Regions from separate parts of the Shewanella sp. NKUCC01_JLK genome, predicted to be linked through region 1. Evidence: predicted binding sites of a transcription regulator. Region 1 holds the regulator's gene; each other region holds the start of a gene.
The links. The regulator sigma-54, encoded in region 1, starts transcription at its own class of promoters, with help from an activator protein. The targets are predictions, from matches to a motif close to GTTGGCACGNNNNTNGNNT.

Region 1 (4,427 bases):
CGCTCAAGGTGCGGCAGCCAAGTCTCCAGTAAATTTTCGATTTGCCAGATGAACTTATTGACCAGTGGTTGGCGATTTAAGAACTCAGCTACGGGTTCATCTAAACCAGTCAATGGCCGCAGCGCCAGCTCCCAGTGGGGATTAGGTAGAAAGCGTACATCGAACATAAAGTCGGCTTCGGTGGGCATTCCGTGCTTAAAGCCAAAGGACTCGAAGTTGATCACGAGTTCTTTATCGACACTACCAAGGAGAATTTGTCGGACTTGGTCGCTTAAATCATAGATATTCAAATTCGACGTATCTATGTAGTGATCGACCAGTTTTGACATAGGCTCGAGCAGTTTCCCCTCCAGCTTTATCGCTTCTTGCAAAGAGACTCGGCTCTTCGACAAAGGATGCAAACGGCGGGTTTCGCTGTAACGCTTGAGCAGAATTTTATCGCTGGAGTTAAGGAAGAAGCTCGTTAACTCAGTATCTGGAGGTAGGCTAGCGAGTTGTTTTACTAAGACCTTATCCTGCTCAGGCATGTTACGCACGTCGACACTGATGGCGACGAGATCGTTACTGCCTTTGAGTTGCTCAAGCAAACTGCCAATCAATGGCAAGGGAAGGTTATCGACACAATAATAGCCGAGATCTTCGAGTACCCTAAGGGCGACAGATTTGCCTGAGCCTGAGCGGCCCGACACTATGACCAGTTTCATCCAGTGATTACCTGATAGAGTTCCGTTTCATCATGCGTCTTGCGTAATTGCTTTAATATTTGCTTGTCGCTCAGCTTTTCGGCCATGCAAGACAAGGTACTTAAGTGCTGCTGACATTGGTCTGCAGGCACCAGTAGTGCAAATAAAATATCAACAGGTTGCTTATCGATAGCATCAAATGCTATCGGCTCTTCACACTTAATGAGTATGGCAATGGGCTGATCTATATCGGCTAGTCGACCATGTGGAATGGCGATGCCGTTACCTATACCTGTGCTCCCCATCTTTTCGCGCGCCACTAGGCTTTCGAATATCTCTTGAGATGAGAGGGTCGGGTACTGGGCAGCGACTAAGTCGCTGATGAGTTCCAGTACCTTTTTCTTGCTGCCCGGAGTGGCGCAGGTAGTGCACTCCGGCCGCAGTATGGTACAAAGTTCCATTATTAGTGTTTTGTTAACTTCTCTTTGTGTTTAATAACCTGACGGTCAAGCTTGTCAATCAGGGCGTCTATAGCGGCATACATGTCAGCATGCTCTGAAGTAGCAAAAACTTCACCACCTATGAGGTTTATTCTCGCTTCGGCAATCTGTTGCATTTTCTCAACATTGAGCACAACGTGCACATTATTGATCTGTTCGAAATGGCGTTCAAGTTTTGAAAACTTTTCTTCTACATATGCACGTAACGATTCGGTAATTTCGATATGGTGCCCACTTAGGTTTATTTGCATAGAAACGTCCTCCGATATCCACTGTAGGTTATAAACTTTTACGCTGATTAGAAGGTGGAATAAGCATAGCCTCTCGGTACTTCGCAATGGTTCTGCGGGCTACGTTGATCCCTTGTTCTGCCAGAAGTTGAGCCATCTTACTATCGCTTAATGGTTTTTTCTGGTTTTCCGCTGCCACCAGTTTCTTTATAAAGGCTCTGATTGCTGTGGATGAGCACTCACCACCATCGTCAGTCCCGACGTGGCTAGAGAAGAAGTATTTTAGTTCAAAAAGTCCCTTAGGGGTATGCATGTATTTTTGAGTTGTGACCCGTGAGATGGTGGACTCATGCATTTCTACCGCTTCAGCAATATCGTTAAGCACCATAGGCTTCATGGCTTCTTCACCATACTCAAAGAAACCTTGCTGATATTGCACTATGCAATTAGCAACTTTAAGCAAAGTGTCGTTACGGCTTTCTAGACTCTTAATAAACCATTTAGCCTCTTGCAGATGGCCGCGAATAAATTGGCTATCGGCTTGGTTTTTTGTGCTGCGTGCCATAGAAGCATAATGTTGATTTACATTGATTTTGGGCATGCAGTCAGGATTAAGCTCAACGACCCAGCGGCCATTTTTCTTCGACACAGACACATCTGGGATAACGTATTCGTCATTATTGGGCGTGATCAACAAACCTGGGCGAGGATTGAGGGTTTGGATGAGTGCTATACCATCCCTTAATTCATCTTCTTTTAATTTAGTCTTACGCATCAACAACCTAAAATCACGGGCGGCGATCAGATCTAAATGATCTTTGATCAGCATACGGGCGTTTTCTAGGTTGGGAGTATCAGCGGCGAAATGCGACAGTTGGATCAGCAGGCATTCACTTAAATCGCGGGCGGCAACGCCTATGGGATCAAAATGCTGAATGCGCTTGAGTACGGCTTCGACTTCGTCAAGCTCAACTTCAGGATTGCCCATGGCTTCGAGAATTTCTTCAGTGCTTTGGGTGAGATAGCCCTGATCGTCGATTGCATCAATAATGGCGGTGGCAATGGCTAAATCGGTTTCAGAAAACGGTGTGAGGTTTTTTTGCCATTCTAAGTGTTCGTACAAACCTTCACTGGTCTCGCCTTGGAAGGGCATATCGTCTTCACGACTGCCGCCGGGGCCTGAGTTTGGGGAGGCGGTAAACACTTCATCCCATGTGGTGTCCATGGGGAGCTCATCGGGCATGGATTCTTTGGTTAGCGACTCTGCCGTGTCTATGGTGGAGCTGTCTTTTTCTGGTGGCAGAGTGCTAGATTCACTGAAATCCGTATCGGATAGCGTTTGGTTTACAGGGGTTTTAGTGGCGTCGAATTGATCCTCTTCCAGCTCGAGAAGGGGATTAGAATCTAATGCTTGCTGGATCTCTTGCTGCAGTTCTAATGACGACAGTTGCAACAGACGTATGGCCTGTTGTAATTGTGGCGTCATGGTTAACTGTTGACCCAGTTTGAGCTGGAGTGACGCTTTCATGTTACCGCTGATCCCTACGTTATTATTGTTGGATGAGGTCGCTTATTATTATCTTGAGTGAAGCCCAATGGCGGTATAAATTGCCTCCATTGGCTTCGCTCGATTAACTATAGCCTGAATTGTTCACCTAAGTACACAGCCCTAACTTGCTGATTGTCTAAGATCTCTGCTGGAGTTCCTTCGGCAATCAGGTTTCCGTGACTCACAATATAAGCATGTTCACATACATCTAATGTCTCGCGGACATTATGGTCTGTGATCAGTACGCCAAGGCCGCGACTTTTGAGTTGTTCGATAATCTTCTTGATGTCGATAACCGAAATAGGATCGACGCCGGCAAACGGTTCATCGAGCAAAATGAACTTAGGATTAGCGGCTAAAGCCCGCGCAATTTCGACGCGACGACGTTCGCCACCCGACAATGACATGCCTTGGCTGTCACGGATGTGGGTGATATGAAACTCTTCGAGCAGATGTTCTAGTTCTTCTTCTCGTTCTTCGTTTTTAAGTTCTTTACGAGTTTGCAGTACGGCCATGATGTTGTCATGAACAGTTAGCTTACGAAAGATACTGGCTTCTTGCGGTAAGTAACCTATGCCTTTGCGGGCACGCAGATGCATAGGATCTGCGGTTAAATCATCATCGTCGATAAAGATATGTCCCTTATCGCTCTTCACTAGCCCGACAACCATGTAAAAGGTCGTGGTTTTACCTGCACCGTTTGGACCGAGTAGGCCAACGACTTGACCGGTTTTTACCGTCAGACTGACGTCTTTAACCACTTGGCGACTCTTGTAACTTTTCGCCAGATTTTGTGCTCTTAAGGTGATTTGGGTCATTTAGAGTCCTGCTTTTTTACAGGTTTATCCGCCGGAGCGTCTGATTTAGCATCATCTTGATAGTTTTCAGGCTGAATAATAGTGATTACGCGATCGTCACCACTGCCAGTACTCTCGGCCATCAATTTCTGTTGAATCATGTTATAGCGGATTAAATTGCCTGTAACTTGGCTACCTGCTTGATCTAATGACGCCATACCTTTCAGAGTTAAGGTGCGGCTTGCCATATCGTAACGAATTTCTTTCGCGCTAGCCGATGCAGGACGGCCATCGTCTAATATCTGGCTATACGTAGCAGGGTTGCCTGTGGCGACTAAAGTTTTGCTATTTTCACCTTCAGCGGAAAATGCACGCAGTTCATTTGCTTGGATTTTTATTGAGCCTTGGGTAACTTCCACCGGACCAAAGAAGATAATCTGGTTGTTTTTGATATCCGCAGTTTGGCTCACAGCTTTAATTTTGACTTCTTGCTTTAAGTCGCCCACTTTCGCGAAAGCACTCATGCTCATAATTAGCATTAGGCTGGCAAGTAATACGTTATTTTGCTTCATATGTTCCTACTACCTGACTGGTCAATTGCACTTCTTGCGCGTTGAGGTCGGCATAAAGGCCTTGGCCTTGAATATTAAAATCTTTCCCTGTGACGT
Region 2 (4,427 bases), on a different contig from region 1:
CCTGCACCATCCATGCGTCTGCTTGCGTCCTGCGTCGTCCCTGTAATCCCTTTTCGTCCCTGTGTATCAAACTTACGTGAGATAACACTCAGTCCCTTGACCTGTAAATCCTTTTTACAGAGCCTGTCACTTCCTATGACGTATTCCTATTGCATCCTGCAAAATTTATTTTCCATAGATTAGTACAAGCTGTTCACCCTTATACTTTATCCTTATCTCGACACATCCTGTTTCGAGTTCATGCTTAATCCTTAAGCGTGTCCTGTATTCTTCCTGAAATTCATCATCCTGACGATACAACTCACTGTCCCTAATCATCCTTGAAAAGCAATCCTGCTTTTCCTTAGCCTATCCGAGGCGAATGACAGTTTTCCTACCGTCAGCGATTTCAACCTTGAAATCTTAATTCGTTGCTTCTTGCGTCCCTTTGGCCTGTTTCGCTTTCCTTGCTATCCATTTGCTTTGGCCATGAGTGAATTCTACGTTAACCCTAACTTTTTTGTTCGGCTCAAAGAACGGACTACAAAATTAATTACGGACCAACCAAAGAAAAACAAATACAACCCAATGATTCTATTTAAAATTAAATATTATAGGACAAAAAACAATCAAAAAGAAAACATTATGTCCTACAACGTTTGTAAGCGATCTCTCACACGGGCATGGGCATCTCACTCGAGCAGTTTTTTTAACGTTTAAAAAAGCGGCGAATCATCTGCGCAAACATCACCCAATCTGCCATCAAACTGTAAAAAGGATACTGAAATGTCGCGGGTCGATTCTTCTCAAATACGAAGTGTCCCACCCACGCAAAACCATAACCAACAATAGGAATAAACCAACATAGCCACCAGGCTTGTGAAACCAAGGCAATGCCAATCAGCAGCAGAACTAAACAACTGCCAACAAAGTGTAATTTCCGACAAGTCGGGTGCTGGTGTTGGGATAAATAGAAAGGATAAAAATCGGCGAAACGTTTATAAGAGTTAGTCATCTTGTTGAACCGAATAGAATAAAAGCTGGCCATGGACACTGCCGATACTCAGCTCGCCTATGGATACAAAGTCATGCTGAGTAAACAGTTGCAAGTGTTTCTCCTGAGCGATAAACACACCAATGCCATCCAAATCAGGCTGTTCATCACACCAACTCACCACAGCTTGCACTAACTTATGTCCAAGTCCTTTGTGCTGTTCATTTGGTGCAAGAGCAATAAACTGCAAAATACCGCAGTGCTTACTGGGTAAAAGTTCAATAATACTGGACTCTTTGTTCATTAGTGCTTGAGTCGATTGCCAACCTGTACCTAACAACATCTTTAAGCGCCAATGCCAATAACGCCCTTCCCCTAAAGGCACTTCTTGAGTAACTACACAGGCTAACCCAAAGAGTCTTTCATGGTCGAATAAACCAATGAGGGCTTGTTTTTGTTGCCATAACGTATTGAGTTCTTCCCTGATTGCGGCGCGCAATTTTTGCTCATAAGCGGCTTTGTCTGAGGTAAAGAGTGAATCGACAAAAAAAGGATCATCATGGTAAGCGTTATAGAGAATAGAAGCGGCAATGCGTAAGTCTTCCGCGGTCAAATAGACTGCGCGGCAGTCCTCCAGAATTTCATTGTCCATCGTTAGCATTCCTTGACTTAGCTCACACTTTTTTATGCGTAACTGTTAATCTACCAAGGAAACTAAAAAGTGCAAATTTTAATCATAGATTGCATTTTTCAATCAGGCGCTTACTCTAAACGAAGGCACTATACTGAAAAGGAAATAATGATGGATACAACTCCAGTAGACTTAAGCCACTTGTTTGAGCAACTCGGTTTAGACAGTAGCGACGAGGCCATAGCGCAGTTTATTGCAACCCATGATATCGACCATCACATCCATTTAAGCCAAGCGCCCTTTTGGACCCCAGCCCAAAAGAGCTTTATCATTGAAGGTTTAGAAGCCGATGCCCTCTGGACTGAGCCCATTGAGCAATTAGACACTCAGCTACGTAAACGATAAGACTCGTTGGTTCAGATTTTACCGTAAGCCGTTTCACCCCAACCCACTAAGGCATTGTTGCTCAGCACGATAGGCGTGCATTCATCCTTAGTGGTTTTTCCATCGCCATTATTACGCTGGGTACGATAAAACAACACTAAGACTTCTTTATTGGCTTCACCTTGTTGAGCACTTTGTTGAATATAGGCTTCACTAAAATCAGCGGTGCCCATTAAGATCATCACTTGGTCTTTAGGCATACCTAAGCTCAGCTTGGTTAAGTTAGTGCGATTTTTATCCTGCACTTTCTCCCAAGATTCGCTGCTATCCCAGCCCGATTCTCCATCACCGACATTGACCACGCAGCCGCTAAGACCTAAGCTTGCGAGCCCTAAAAAAGTGATGGCGATAAGTTTGTTATTCAATTTATGGTTCATCATGTGACATCCTGTGTAATTATTATTGAAGCTTAAAAAATGGTATTTCGGCTGGACAATAAGCAAAATAAATGCCACAAGACAACACACTGTTTTTAAATGAAAAAATTAATTATTATTTTAAAATTGGTTTAAACAATTCAACAAATTAAGGAATTTTGCTAATTATGAGTCCCCTTGACCAAGTATTAGCGGCCGCACGTTCGCTCGAAGCCTGCGGTAAAGTACCGAGCCTTGCCTTAATTAAAACCCGTTTAGGTAGTAGCCTACCTTTACCTATATTGATCCAAGGCTTACAGCAATTTAAATCTATGCCTAAGGCGGATCGCGAGCGTTTAGCTGAGTTGCAAACTATCAGCCCTACAACTGACACTCCCGCAACTAACGATACCTTAACCCTTGCAGTGCTCGCCGAGCGCCTGCAGATGCAACAGGCGTATTTTGAACGTCATGCTGAGCAGCAAAAAACAGAAATAATGCAATTAAAAAACGAACTGCTTGAACTTAAACAACGCATCAACTTATTAGAAATCCAAGGAAAAACAGCTTAATGTTTGTCACTGAACTGCGCTTCGAATGCTTCGCCGACACCACGATATCTGCCGCCGAGAAGGCAATTAATCAGCTCCTTGAAGCCTATCGAGCTAATGGTCAAATCTTAGGGCGAGAATTTGCGGTCGCCTTTAATGATGGTGAGTTTAGAGTGCGTTTATTGATGCCAGAGAAAAGCAGTTTAGCGCACAAATATCACAGCCCTTGGGTCAAAAAAGCCTTAGTAGAATTAACCGACGCTAAACTACTCGCGCCGCGGGAAAAGTTTATTGGTCAGGATATCAATTCTGAAGTAAGTAATACCGAAACACCCAGCTGGCAACTGCTATACACCAGTTTTGTGCATATGTGCTCGCCCCTACGCAGCGGCGACAATTTATTGCCCATTCCCCTGTACCGTTTACCCGCAACCTTTAATGGCGATCATAAGCGCATTATCCGTTGGCAGAGCGAATGGCAAGCCTGTGATGAGTTACAAATGGCGGCGGCCACCAAGGCAGAATTTGCCGCACTTGAGGAATTATCGAGTCCGGACAGTGATTTATTTCGTAGAGGTTGGGATTTGCGCGGTCGTATCGAATATCTCACTCAGATCCCGACCTATTACTACTTATATCGCGTTGGCGGCCAAGATTTAGCCACAGAAAAAACGCGACCTTGCCCACGTTGTGGCAGTCATGATTGGAAACTCGATGAACCTTTATTGGATATGTTCCATTTTCGCTGCGAGCCTTGCCGCATAGTGTCGAATCTGTCTTGGGATCATCAATAACATCTGTTTATCCCCTTGCAGAACTCAACCTAAGATAAGCCACGCTTAGGTTGAGTTAATACTTAGGTTGATAATAAAAATGTCGCTCACAGAAGTTAACGTTTACCGAAAAGGTTTTGCCACATACGTTTAAAACTGGCGAAAATACCAGGATGTTCTAATGCGGGCATAGGTAATTCTTCATGTTTAACGGGTGGTGCTATCCGTGGCGATAATGCTTCGATAAACGCAGTCAAACTCGAGGACAATTGCTCAGATTGCACTTCACCAGGGATTTCAATCCATACGCTACCATCACTGTTATTGATGGTGAGCATTTTATCTCCCTCATCTAACAGACCGATAAACCAAGTTGGTGACTGCTTCAGTTTTTTCTTCATCATCAGATGACCAATCAAGTTTTGTTGCAGGCAGTTAAAATCGTCATCATTCCAGACTTGCAGTAACTCCCCGGTGCCCCACTTAGAGTCAAATAATACTGGGGCGGAGAAATAATGACCGTAAAAATCATTGATCTCTGGCCATAAAGTTAACTCCAGTGCATGCTCTACATTGGCGAAACTGCCTTCAACTTTGCGTTTCACTGGCTGCCAAGGAACGGCCTGTTCAAGATCCGGTTGAAATTCGCCTTGAATACACACAGAAGGCTCACCCTGTGGGTAATAACGCGGTAGTTCA
Region 3 (4,427 bases), on a different contig from region 1:
GACATTAGCGAAATCTGTCATTGGCCACGAATTAAAAACTCATCCAGAACAAGTGCTTTCGGCATTGCGCTTAGGTATAGAATCGCTGCCGATAAAAGAACAAACGGTCACAATCCGCTTGCATCCTGACGATGTTATTTTAGTCGAACAACTTTATTCCAGCGCTCAATTGACCCGCAGTAAGTGGGAACTTGAAGTTGACCCTTCCTTAAGTCCAGGTGACTGTATTCTCAGTAGTCATCGTTCTTTAGTGGATTTGACCCTCGCATCGCGTATCGATGCTGTATTTGAGTCCTTACGGAACCAACATGCTCACTTAAGTGACAAGCAGCGTCAACTGCAAGAGGCGATAGAGGTTGAAGATACCGCAAAACACATTGCTGCTTCTGAGGCTGTGGGATCAGAGCTTGATGATCAGGTTGTCGATACGGTTTCTCAACATGCTGAGGATATACAATTTGCCTCAAACACAGGTGAGCAATTAGAGGCAGAATCAGATGCAAAATCGCCAACATCAACTGCTGAATAGGCTTAATCATCATCAGGGTAAGGTGCCGCCATTTCGCGCTGTGGCCAGTGGTCAACTGGTGCGTGTTGTCGGCTTAACCTTAGAAGCAAGCGGTTGCCGTGCGCCTGTGGGCAGTTTATGTTCGATCGAAACCATGGCGGGCGAGTTAATCGCCGAAGTTGTAGGCTTTGATGGCGAACTCCTTTATTTAATGCCTATCGAAGAATTACGTGGGGTATTACCCGGTGCGCGGGTTGTGCCTTTAGGGGAACAAACTGGACTCAATGTTGGTTTATCCCTGCTAGGACGCGTACTCGATGGTAACGGTGTGCCTTTAGATGGTTTAGGCGCTTTGCAGACCGACCAACAAGCGCCAAGACATAGCGCTGCCATTAATCCCTTATCCCGCCGTGCTATTACTGAACCGCTGGACGTTGGCGTTCGCGCTATCAACGCTATGCTGACCGTGGGCAAAGGCCAACGTATGGGCTTGTTTGCGGGCTCAGGTGTCGGTAAGAGTGTGCTCTTAGGTATGATGACTCGCGGTACTACCGCCGACATTATTGTGGTTGGGCTAGTGGGTGAGCGTGGCCGGGAAGTGAAAGAGTTTATTGAGGAAATTCTTGGTGAGAAGGGTCGAGCGCGTTCAGTCGTTGTTGCTGCGCCTGCGGATACATCGCCTCTGATGCGCCTTCGCGCCTGTGAAACCTCGACTCGTATTGCCGAATATTTCCGCGATTTAGGCTATAACGTTTTATTGCTTATGGACAGTTTAACGCGCTATGCCCAAGCACAGCGGGAAATTGCTTTGGCTGTGGGTGAACCGCCTGCGACTAAAGGTTATCCGCCTTCTGTGTTTGCAAAATTGCCACGTTTAGTTGAGCGCGCCGGAAACGGTGGCCCAGGGCAAGGTTCAATTACGGCATTTTATACTGTGTTGACGGAAGGGGACGATCAACAGGATCCCATTGCCGATGCTTCGCGGGCGATCCTCGATGGCCACATTGTCTTGTCACGTTCGCTTGCGGATTCGGGGCACTATCCTGCGATTGATATTGAAGCTTCTATTAGCCGAGTCGCGCCTATGGTGATCTCCAATGAACATTTGGAGGCGATGCGCCGCGTGAAACAAACCTATTCTTTGTATCAGCAAAATCGAGATTTGATTTCTATTGGGGCCTATGCCCAAGGAAGCGATCCTCGCATTGATAATGCGATACGACTGCAGCCAGCAATGAATGCTTTTTTACGACAAACCATGCGTGATGCATTTAGCTTTGCCGATAGCCAAGTCATGCTTGGGCAACTTGCTGCACAGTGCAAATAATGGCGTCATCGAATTAATCGAGGTCTAGTATGGCTAACGCCGATCCCTTGTTGTTAGTGTTAAAGCTTGCCAATGATGCCGAAGAACAAGCGGCGTTATTGTTAAAATCTGCGCAATTAGAGTGTCAAAAACGGTTGAATCAACTCAGTGCTCTGAATAACTATCGCTTAGAATACATGAAGCAAATGCAATCCCAGCAAGGTCAAGCCATCAGTGCTAGTCACTATCACCAGTTTCACCGTTTTATTCGTCAGATCGATGACGCAATTATCCAGCAAAATCGCGTCGTAGCCGACGGTGAAAAGCAAAAAGAATATCGACAACAACATTGGTTGGAAAAGCAAAAAAAACGTAAGGCAGTAGAATTACTCTTAGCCAGTAAAGAGAAGAAGCGTCAAGTGGCTGAACAAAAAAGGGAGCAAAAAATGACCGATGAATTTGCTTCCCAGCAATTTTATCGCCGTCATCAACGTTAGTGAAATGATAGGCATCTTTACTGCTCGCTAGCCGGATAGGCTCTTTAGTTTTTTTGTATTGATGGCATAAGCATCAATTCGGCACCTCTCAGTGTTAATTCTTTTCGATATGCTGTCGTAAAATCTGATGTTTTGGCATCTTATTTGCTTTGATTTAGTCCATGACCCTGCAACCGCAGTGTTTAATTGACGTTTCTACCTAGCCATTTCTTTTTTTGCTGGGTGATGTTTGGGAGCACTTATGCAACAAATGACCAATATCCTGTTAAGTAAAACAGGTAACTCTGCGGCCAATTCCGCTAAGACATCTTCCCAAGAGTCTAATAATGAAGACTTTTCATCTACACTTGCGTCAGTCACCGCTAGCTCATTTTCTATTTCTGCGTCTAAAAAAACCATTGCTAACACTGATGATACTGTGCAGGTTACCTCTGCTGATAAAGTAAAAGATGACGATATATCAACTGATGACGCCGACGTAAATCTCATTTTTGCCCAAATTAGCATGGCAAATGATATGAAGAAAACGGCATCAGATGGAGATAGTTTGCCGCTAGCATTTTTAAATGCTGAAGAAGATATAACTGGTGAAGAAAATATTGATACTTCATCAGCTTTATTAACCGGCTCAGCATTGGCATCTACTGTTTCTGCTGAGATTGAACTGGCATCAGATATAGATGCCGATGAAGCGGGTTTTTCTGCTGAATTACAAAAGTTAGTTTCTACTAGCCCAGATATGGCAGCAATTTCAATCGCAGATGATGTGAAACCATCTTCTTTGACTGATAAGTCACTCGTACATATTCTTCCCATAGACCCAAATATACTTGAAGCGTCAGCGGATAGTGATGCTGTGATTGATCCAAATTTGACCGATGACGCTTCAGAATTACCTTTAGAAGACACTGAGCTTGTCTCTGCCACTGAAGTCGTGGTGAGTATAGATGAGTCTTTAGTTGAGAATGAGGTCACATTTAATGCTGTGATTAATCAAGCGGGCTTAGCGAACAGTGCAACGATAAAGTCGGCAACCAACACTGCGGCAAAAGCAACGACTAGCAGCTCGACAGTGAATAGTCCCAATACGGGTAATATCGCGACCTCGGGAAATACTTTCGACCTGAATACCTTAGGCTCTTCAATTTCATCTGAACCATTAGAGACAACATCTGTAACAGAAAGTGATCTTGATGGGAGTCCCAATTCCGATTTGGCTGCTAACCTATTACTGAAAGATGCTAAATTGACGGTTGCAATGGATATTCCCAGAGACGAAAGTTTTATGGATGATAGTAATACTTTCTCAGAACTTAAGTCGACATCATCCATACAGACACTCTCGATGTCACAATTAAATCGCCAAGAAACCATGCAAGTTCAGCTGTCATTGCGTCAAGGCGTAGAGCAGCAAAACCAAATGCAGGAGATGATCCAACGATTTTCACCTGTGATGAAGCAGCAATTGATTACTATGGTGAGTCAAGGCATCCAACATGCGGAAATCCGGCTCGATCCCCCTGAGCTTGGGCATATGTTGGTAAAGATCCAAGTACATGGGGACCAAACCCAAGTACAGTTCCATGTTACTCAGCCGCAAACGCGCGATCTGGTTGAACAAGCTATGCCAAGATTACGTGAGTTATTGCAAGAGCAAGGGATGCAGTTGGCTGACAGCCATGTTTCTCAAGGCGATCAAGGTGAGCGTCGTGAAGGTAGTTTCGGTGATGGCGGCAGTTCAAATGCGGCTGATATGGATGAAATCTCGGCAGAAGAGTTACATTTAGGTTTAAATCAAGCGATTAGTGTAACTTCAGGTATAGATTATTACGCTTAAGCAGGTAACCTATAGCAATGACTGACATAATTACGTTTCAAATAAAACTGTAATGAGTTTCCGCCTAAATTAAAGAGAATAGTGATGGCTAAGGAAGAATCGTTAGAACTTGAAAGTACTGAAGAGCCTAAGAGTAAGAAGAAACTATTTATTTTTGCTGGTGTAGGCGTTTTAGTCGCGCTGTTAATCGGTGGCGGCGTCTGGTTCTTTATGGGAAGCAGTACCGAAGAGGTTCCCGCCGTAGCAGCAGATAGTGCTGTTCAGGCTGAAGTCCCAGCA

Region 2: KO537_RS08340 (DUF3192 domain-containing protein) is a predicted target of sigma-54. The motif match lies at 2,486-2,504, and genes of this name have one in related genera.
Region 3: KO537_RS04900 (flagellar hook-length control protein FliK) is a predicted target of sigma-54. The motif match lies at 2,443-2,461, and genes of this name have one in related genera.

The regions. Positions count from the first base shown of each region.
Region 1 is NZ_JAHKRD010000020.1:14,868-19,294, forward strand. It holds gene rapZ (RNase adapter RapZ) at 1-704, opposite strand, end outside; gene ptsN (PTS IIA-like nitrogen regulatory protein PtsN) at 701-1,144, opposite strand; gene hpf (ribosome hibernation promoting factor) at 1,147-1,434, opposite strand; gene KO537_RS19095 (RNA polymerase factor sigma-54) at 1,463-2,941, opposite strand; gene lptB (LPS export ABC transporter ATP-binding protein) at 3,049-3,780, opposite strand; gene lptA (lipopolysaccharide transport periplasmic protein LptA) at 3,777-4,331, opposite strand; gene lptC (LPS export ABC transporter periplasmic protein LptC) at 4,318-4,427, opposite strand, start outside.
Region 2 is NZ_JAHKRD010000006.1:124,612-129,038, forward strand. It holds gene KO537_RS08325 (DUF962 domain-containing protein) at 689-994, opposite strand; gene KO537_RS08330 (GNAT family N-acetyltransferase) at 987-1,625, opposite strand; gene KO537_RS08335 (DUF2789 domain-containing protein) at 1,776-2,009, shown strand; gene KO537_RS08340 (DUF3192 domain-containing protein) at 2,021-2,428, opposite strand; gene KO537_RS08345 (hypothetical protein) at 2,593-2,976, shown strand; gene KO537_RS08350 (Zn-ribbon-containing protein) at 2,976-3,749, shown strand; gene syd (SecY-interacting protein) at 3,845-4,427, opposite strand, start outside.
Region 3 is NZ_JAHKRD010000003.1:202,082-206,508, forward strand. It holds gene fliH (flagellar assembly protein FliH) at 1-529, shown strand, start outside; gene fliI (flagellar protein export ATPase FliI) at 498-1,835, shown strand; gene fliJ (flagellar export protein FliJ) at 1,865-2,311, shown strand; gene KO537_RS04900 (flagellar hook-length control protein FliK) at 2,553-4,148, shown strand; gene fliL (flagellar basal body-associated protein FliL) at 4,233-4,427, shown strand, end outside.